Regions from separate parts of the Priestia sp. FSL H7-0729 genome, predicted to be linked through region 1. Evidence: riboswitches for the same ligand, from Rfam matches in the RefSeq annotation. Region 1 holds a riboswitch; the other holds the start of a gene.
The links. Region 1 has a riboswitch for FMN ahead of ribD (bifunctional diaminohydroxyphosphoribosylaminopyrimidine deaminase/5-amino-6-(5-phosphoribosylamino)uracil reductase RibD). Riboswitches for the same ligand answer to the same signal wherever they lie in the genome.

Region 1 (4,431 bases):
GCAGATCCGGAAGTCTGGCCATTGTGCCATCTTCCTTAATCACTTCACAGATCACGCCTGCGGGATATGAACCACACATAATGGCCAAATCTACCGCCGCTTCCGTGTGCCCGGCACGACGAAGTACACCGCCGTCTTTTGCAATCAGCGGGAACATGTGACCAGGCTTACGGAAGTCCCCGGCTTTCGCCTCAGGATCGATCAGACCTTTCACGGTAATAGAGCGTTCATGTGCCGAGATACCTGTTGTCGTATCTTTGTGGTCCACAGAGACGGTGAAGGCAGTTCCGTGGAAATCCGTATTTTGTTGAACCATTGGTTTCAAGTTAAGTTCGTCCGCACGTTGTTGTGTAATCGGAACACAGACCAGACCTCTACCTTCAGTAATCATGAAATTGATGACTTCAGGAGTCGCCTTTTCGGCCAAAGCGATAAAATCGCCTTCATTCTCCCGATCTTCATCATCCACAACAATGACCGGTTTGCCACGCATGAGATCATATATGGCTGCTTCTATCGTGTCCAAAATGGATTGTTCTGACATTGTCCCACCTCCAGTTTATTTCTTTCTCTATTTATGCAAATCCGTGATTGGCGAGAAAATCTTCACTGATACTGCGTGGCTTGCCAGCACCCGTCTCTCGATGTCCTCTCCCATACTGGAGCAGATGATCCACATATTTGCCCAAAATATCGCATTCGATATTAATGGTATCCCCTGTCTTTTTCACATTTAGTACAGTTTCACCAATGGTATGCGGGATAATGGAAACCGTGAATGCGGTATCCGTTGTATGGACAACGGTCAAGCTAATGCCATCCAGTGTAACCGATCCTTTGGGGATCAGGTATTTGAACAACTGGTGATCATCAGGCTTGATCTCAAACACAATCGCGTTCTGATCACGTGTTATACTGCCAATCACTCCAGTACCATCGACATGGCCCTGAACGATATGTCCGCCAAAACGACCGCCGGATTGCATGGCGCGCTCCAGATTAACTTTGCTGCCAGATTGCAGCTGACTGAGATTGGTATGGCGATAGGTTTCAGGCATGACGTCGGCGGTAAAACCTCCACCTTCCAGCGTTGTCGCAGTGAGACATACTCCGTTTACTGCGACACTATCACCAATCTTCAGATCGTCCATGATGGCGGAAGCTCCGATATTCAGGACCATCGCTTCGCCTTTCCGACCAATACGCCGGATCTGACCAACTTCTTCCACCAAACCGGTAAACATGCTGCCGCCTCCCTTGTTAATTTATTTATTCAGGCCACACCGGAATACCGCCAATGCTGATATTATCTCCAACTGATTCGATCTCCAACTGATTCAATTGAATCGCCTGATTCATACGTTCCACACCCTCGAAGCGGAAGCTTCCAGGTGTGTCATAACCGCCTACAATCTTGGGAGCGATAAACATGAGCAGTCGATCAACCAACCGTGCCTCCAGCATGGCTCCATTCAGAGTGCCTCCACCTTCAAGCAAAATAGAACCAATATCACGTTCACCTAACTTACTAAGTCCGTTTAACAAATCCACACGTGGTCCGGGACCACAGCGAATAATTTCAACGCCGTAAGCTTCCAAACGCTCAGCAGCTTCAGGACTGGCTTCGTCCGTTGTAAGTACCCATGTCGGAGCAAGTCCATCCTTAACCATTTTGGCACCTACAGGAAGACGTAACTTGGAATCCACCACGATACGCACCGGACTAATGCCTTCCACTTGCAAACGGGTTGTAAGCTCCGGATTATCAGCGATCACCGTGTCGACGCCAACCATAATCCCCTGATGACGATGACGAAGGGCATGCACAATCTCACGAGCGGGCTCGTTGGAGATCCACTTGCTGTCTCCGCTGCGAGTAGCAATCTTCCCATCCAAAGTTGTAGCCGTCTTCAGCGTTACAAAAGGGAGGCCCGTTGTAATAAATTTAATGAATTTTTCATTCATGCGTCTTCCACGCTCACGCAATACGCCAACTTCAACTTCAATCCCTTGTTGACGAAGCATGCTTATGCCTCTGCCGGATACTTGCGGATTTGGATCTTCACAACATACCACAACACGTTTTACCTTTTCATGAATCAGGCGTTCACTACAAGGTGGCGTCTTACCATAATGACTACAAGGCTCAAGTGTAACGTATACCGTACTGCCTTCCGCATCGCTGCCTGCCATGTTAAGTGCATGCACCTCCGCATGACCGGTTCCACGTTTCAGATGGCTCCCCAGACCTACAATACGTCCTTCTTTCACAACTACACATCCAACGACCGGATTAATTCCCGTCTGTCCTTGTGCTCGTTCTGCCATATCCAATGCCAGTGCCATATAAAATTCATCATTGATCATTTCCAAATCCGTTCACCCCGCGGTTTAAAGTCTTGTTTATTAAAAAATCCCCATCGAACAATCGGTTCGATGGGGATGATGAGAGACAAATGTCAACAACAGGAGTAAAATGGATACAGCACGCCAACACTTTGCCCAGAACTTCATTTCGGGCAAGTGAAAATAGACACATACCTTAATGAACATCAATCACAGGTAAAGAGCTTCTATCGTGTGGCATATGTATGGAACTGCCCGGCGTAACCGGATCTTCCCTGCACAGTAAAACATCACAAATCGTGACTGTGCAGCAATACTCCTGCTGAATGCAAACCCGTTAGGTCTGCACCTCTCCTTCTCCCATCCAGACTATACTGTCGGTTCTGGAATTACACCAGATCAGCCATCTGCCACAGGCAGACAGGTCACGGACTTTGCATGAATAGCTGGACATGTGTCCTTACACTTCATGCATCACCGCCGGTAGGGAATCGCACCCTGCCCTGAAGGATTGCTTTCGTTATTAATTGGATGTTAGCACTTTAATGCCAAAAAATCAATTGTTTTTTGTTCCTTTTTGTCACATACTAACTTTTAATAAGCTAAGATACAGCAAAAAAACCGCATCTCACTAAGAGACACGATTTTAGTTTACATCCTTCTCAGATCCATCACAGCATTCTACATATCAGGAAAACACCAACGCACCATATGCTTCAAATCTTTGGCATTGTGAAATGGCAAGCGGTCAGGTTCTGGCAACGGCGAACTGGGAAGCGGAAAACCTCTTGCTACTCTTCTGACCCAACTTGTGGAATCGATCGCGATAGCCGAGCATTGCCAGCGTCCAGTCGTTCTCGGTCGAAACGTTCCCTGCAAATCGGCTTTTCCCGGCATGTCTGGAAAGACACCATCGAGATATTCAACGATAACGCGTTTGTCTCTGACTTCATGACAGTATACCGTCACCCATACACCTTCCCGGACCCGAACCGCATACACATCTCCAGCTTCTGCCTCCCCAGTGCCTGCATCGGGAGATTTTTTTGGCACTTTCCCTCGAACACTTCTCTTTTTCTCCAATGCCCCTAAGATTGTGTCCTTTACAGTTGGGTTCTCTTCAGGCTTATCCGAAAGAGATATATTCGTCAGATCAAAATCATGGAATATCTTGTTCAGGTTGTTCTCATTGATTCCGACAGATGAGTCCCACCACGCCAGAGGCGCCTGTACCTCAACCCGCACATTGGGGCGCGCGTCACGCTGTATGTAAGTCGTGTATTCTGTGATCATTCCGGGATGTTCCGGCGTATCCAGTATGCCAATCAGAGCTAATGTCTCAAGCAAGTCCCGATAGGCATATTCCTTTTGTGTAGGCAAAAGACGTTCCTTCTTGAGTGCTATTGCTGCTTTGCTGTAGCGAGTTTTGGGCGGTAATTCACGCAGCACCGTCAACACCGCACGGAGTGTCCAGCGGTCGTAATCATTTGGTATTGGAAGCTCCTGCGCGGCAGCTAGCTCTCGAAGTGCCAGTACTTGTCCAAAGGGATCACCATCCAAAGGTGTTCCATTGGTCATGCGCCAATACCATTGCAACGTCGTGTCGGTTGCTTGATCTACGCTTAATCCGCAGATCTGACAAGTACTTGATGATGGATATGGCGTGTGTTCATGATCTGGCATACTGCTTGCAATAAGCTTGCCTGTAAGCAATGACCGCCAGAGCATGGGCGCTGACCACATCGATGCAACAAAAGCCTGTGCGGCATCCTCTAAGGTCCATTGATTCGCAAGTTTTTTCAGCTCATTAAGCGTTTCATCATGCTGCGGACGTACATATCGATTCGGTTCATGCCCGGCTGCCTCAAGAGCATCTAAATCCTGTGCGGATATACTCTGAGAAACATCATGTCGGGAAGCCTGTAGTTCTTCGTCCCACCGTGTGGGTCCGCTATAGATTTGTTTTAACAAATGTAATTGATCCACTGTATCCAAAGGTTCTTCATCCTCCCTTGTCGCTTCGTCTAACGCCAGAATAACCCCAAGCCAGAAATTTCGCCAGATCCATTATGCTCATTTTGTATT
Region 2 (4,431 bases), on a different contig from region 1:
TTGAACGCCCATTGGCAAACCTTCAGGTGTCATATGCAGAGGTACACTTATCGCAGGCTGGCCGGTCAGATTTGCAAGTTGGGTGAACGGAGTATAAGTAAGGCTTGGCTCAAACATTTCATAGATGAGTTGTTGCTGCTGGGTCTTGTCCAACTCACTAATCCGCATCAGATTATGGATCTGTTCATCATGAGGTGTTAATTCACCAATCTTAGGCGCAGGAAAAGCATTAACGGGTGTGATGTAGAAGTCATAACGCTCGAACAAAGTGGACATCTGGGCTGCAGCTACATCCCATTCAGCTAAGCTATGCACGAATTCCGCAGCGGACACCTTTTTTCCAGCTTCAGCCAGAACCCATGATTCAATCTCCATATCATCGGAGGTCAGAGCCCGACCCATGGAGCGTTCCATAGAAGAGATCATCGCGGCCATCTCTCCACTGTTCATCATGTAATAGTTCTCCATTAATCTGACTCCGTTGACTGGGCTCAGCTTTTCTTCAACATGATGACCTTGGTCTTCCAACCAGCGAACGAGCTTGAATACAGACTCTTTGGCTTCTGGACTGACGGGTGTACCTACGGGCGAATCGGTTGTGTATGCAATTTTCAGTTTGCGTTGATGTGGATAGCTCATATCTGCCAAGTAACTGCCTGGAAAGAGTGGGGCATGAAATGCAGCTTCAGGCTGTATGACTTGTAAGGTATCAAGCAATGCAGCACTGTCCCGAACCGAGCGAGAGAGGGCGAAATCAATCGACGCGCCTTGCCATTGTCGACCAACTCCTGGTCCTACAGGTGTGCGCCCGCGAGTTGGTTTCAGACCAAACAAGCCACTAAAAGAAGCCGGGATACGGATCGAACCGCCTCCGTCACTGGCACCGGCAAGTGGAACGATACCGGAAGCTACAGCGGCGGCGGCACCGCCACTTGAACCGCCTGGGGAGTGATTAATATTCCATGGATTGCGACTTGGACCATGAAGACGGGGCTCGGTAATATTTTTCAAGCCAAACTCGGGCGTATTGGTATGTCCCATGATGATAAAACCTGCATCACGCAGTCGAGTGACAAAATTCGAATTGCGTAATGCGCGATGCTCGCTGAACAAACGTGAGCCTGAAGTTAGAAATTCACCTTCCAAAGATTGCGAAATATCTTTCAAGAGCAGGGGCACACCGGCAAAAGGTTGTTCTCCAGGGCGAACTAAGCCAGCTTCCTCCCGTGCACGGGTTTCATATGTACGAATGACCGCATTAAGTTGCGGATTCACTTCTTCAAGGCGTGCAAACGCCGCTTCCAGCAATTCAACCGGGGATACTTCCCGGGATCGGACCAGTTCAGCCAAACCTACGGCGTCGTAGGAGGTATATGAGAATGAAGACATGTTGATCGTTCCTCTCTGAATATAATTCATCTGTTTATTCCATATGTCATCGTACCACCGGTTTAGACAAAAGACAAAACAGTTCAATTATTATCGAGTCATGGAAATAAAAAACCACTGCTCATCTAATTGATGTGCAATGGTTTAATTTTAATATTTGATGATTATTGATTTATATGTGATGCTCGGACATTACCTTACTCTGTTCGCAGCTTTGGTGCCGCATCGGCCGGAGTTGATGATCGTTCCTGCTGTTTGGAAATGGCGAAAAGCGCCACCCATATCAGGATAAAACCGAGCAGTTGCTCCCATGTAATCAATGTTCGGAAAGCAATCCAGTTCACCAACACACCTGCCATCGGGAAGCTAAGTTCCGCGAGAGTTGCAACAGAAGCTTTGGTTGAGGACAGACCTTTGTAATACAACAGAAGACTGAGCAGACCTGGTAACAAGGCCTGACCGAGAATGTTGAGAATGACAGCAGTCTGTTCTCCAGTTCCGGATGGAAGTGTCCATGCCGCACCTTCGTTCCACGTCATAAAGATCAGGAGCGGGAGAGCAACCACGAAGCGAAGGGAGGTGACGGTTTCGTAACGTGCCTGCCCTAACATCAGTCGGCCCATAACCGTTGAACCTCCCCATAAAGCAGCAGCTCCAAGAGATAATAAGCTTCCAGCATGGATCCAGTTGTCCCAGTTCCCTAATGGCAATGTGAAGCCGAATGTAAGTAGATACGTTCCTGCTAATGCGATGATGAACAGTCCGCCGAAGCGACGTGGCAACGTTTCTTTCAATAACAGCTTAGCCAGTACGATAGCAAAGAGGGGTTGCATTTTTTGCAATAACAGCACCGTATTCGGATCGTTATGTGTAAGTGCCATGGTGAACAATACTGTTGCGAGTGCTGATCCTCCCCATGAGATAAAGATCACCGCAATCCAGTGGCGAGCACGCAGGTTTTTCAGATCAGCCCGGAATTTCCACAGCACGGGAATGGCGACCAGACTTACGATGATATGTTCGACCAGTACAATCTGTGTGGATGTCATTGTTTTGAGTAAAATAATGCGGAAGAGTGGGTCCACACCCCACAGGGCAGCTCCGAGAACTACAAGCCAGAATCCGGTATTACTTCGTTCCTTGCGGTAAACAGGTGATGCTGCTGATGTCTTTTCCATATTCAGGACTCCTTCGTCAGAACACGGAATCTTCAGTTGGCAAAATCGACAAAAGCCCCCGTTTTGGTATAAACCAAATAAACGGGGGCTCATCCAAGGACATGCGTCAGGAAAGAGGCCTTCCCATGAACGGCATGTCAATGTGTTGATCTTCTCTCATCCGGACTGTACCGTCGGCCTTGGATTCACACCAAGTCAGTCGCTAGATGTCCTTTGTTAAGAACAACTAGCGAGTCGCGGGCTGGTTCCGAAGAACATCACCGCCGGTTGGGAATTACACCCTACCCCGAAGATCCTATTCAATTATATAGTGTATTAAACAAGCTGTAACATTAATAAGTTCATCTTATTCCTGTAAGCGCTAGCAGTTCAAGCATTATTTTAGAAAACGATTTTCCAGCTTCCTTGCTGTCTGCGAAGGAGCACGATCTGGCCTGCGTGATAGGCATCGTGAAGTATCCACCGGGCAAGTTCGTGTGCCCATTTCTCTTTGGAATCCATATATGCAGCTTCAAGGTCAGATTCTTCAAGTGCAGCCAATTGATCTCGCAACTGTTGGGCTAATCGAGCTGTACTCTTCATCAGTGTATTCCATCCGGCTTCATCCGTTGCATCCCCAGGATTACCAAACGTGTATTCATTGGAGTCTACAGCAGGAAGAGTAGGCTCTTTACCTTGAATACGACATAATAAGCGATGATTGTAATAATACATATGGTTAACCAACTGCCAGATGCTTAATCCTCCTGAGGGTGGAATCCAGGCTGCTTGTTCTGCTGTAAGACCTTCCAAGGACTTCGACAAAGGTACAATCCAATTGCATTGATCCCATGTATCATCCTTTTGAATCAGTAACACATCTAATGCTGTTGTTTTTGTCATTGCCGTTTCCTCCTTGAGTATTATTGTGATGTATGACGTAACTAGCTAAAACTGATTAATGAGGTTACACTTAATATAACACATCAAAGACAGAGTGTAACCGCCTTTATTGAATTAAGATAGTTACACTGAACGGAGGTAAACATGGACAGACTTTGGACTGATTTTGTAAACAGCGATTATCATGATTGGCGTGGGGGAGATCGATCGGAGGACAGGCTCGGTAAGGGGAGCTGGCAGCAAGAATTTTTGGATCGATGGCAACTTCAGGCTTCTGTCCCTGCCTCTCCAGAAGATGAGTTATCGATGAGAAATTTCAGGGATAAATTGATGGCTCTTGGAGCCCGCTTGTCTTGTGGGTCATCATTAACGGATACAGAAAAACAATGGTTGAACAGCGTTATGGAAGCAGGGCGTGTAAAAAGAACATTGATTACAATTGATCAGGAATTGAAACTTCGATTGGTAGCTGTAGAAGCTCATTGGCAGCAGGTTATGGCTGAGGTTGCTGCTGACTTTGCTATGACTTTGGTGGAGGGTGAGAGTAATCGGATTCGGATCTGTGATAATTCGGATTGTCGCTGGATGTTCTATGATGACACCCGAAGCAGAACACAGAAGTACTGTGATGATAAGATGTGTGGCAATCTGATGAAGGTTAGAAGATTTCGGGCGAAACGCAAATCCCAAAATTGATAAATACTAACAATAACTATATAATGTATATATACTAGCGAAAAAATAGTCAGAAGCAGTACGAATTCGTATAAAGAATGTGATCGTCTTTCTAACCAAATCAGATGGGAGATGTGTCTTGTGCGGACAAGTTATCTGTTGAAAAATGGCTGTGTGTTGTCGATGGATGCTCGAATTGGACAGTATAAGAGGGCAGACGTTCTGATTCAGGATTCACTGATCATGGCGATCCAGCCCGACCTGGATATTCCGGGTGCGGAGGTCATTGATGCTTCATCGATGATTA

Region 2: another riboswitch for FMN. It lies ahead of MHH93_RS01230 (DMT family transporter); the one in region 1 lies ahead of ribD (bifunctional diaminohydroxyphosphoribosylaminopyrimidine deaminase/5-amino-6-(5-phosphoribosylamino)uracil reductase RibD).

What each region holds. Positions count from the first base shown of each region.
Region 1 is NZ_JBBOTQ010000004.1:397,887-402,317, reverse strand. Features, by position in the region: gene MHH93_RS12985 (bifunctional 3,4-dihydroxy-2-butanone-4-phosphate synthase/GTP cyclohydrolase II) at 1-544, opposite strand, end outside; gene ribE (riboflavin synthase) at 576-1,244, opposite strand; gene ribD (bifunctional diaminohydroxyphosphoribosylaminopyrimidine deaminase/5-amino-6-(5-phosphoribosylamino)uracil reductase RibD) at 1,270-2,373, opposite strand; FMN riboswitch at 2,695-2,861, opposite strand; gene MHH93_RS12970 (hypothetical protein) at 3,028-4,332, opposite strand.
Region 2 is NZ_JBBOTQ010000001.1:271,490-275,920, forward strand. Features, by position in the region: gene MHH93_RS01225 (amidase) at 1-1,389, opposite strand, end outside; gene MHH93_RS01230 (DMT family transporter) at 1,587-2,567, opposite strand; FMN riboswitch at 2,712-2,865, opposite strand; gene MHH93_RS01235 (DinB family protein) at 2,949-3,449, opposite strand; gene MHH93_RS01240 (CGNR zinc finger domain-containing protein) at 3,594-4,145, shown strand; gene MHH93_RS01245 (amidohydrolase family protein) at 4,257-4,431, shown strand, end outside.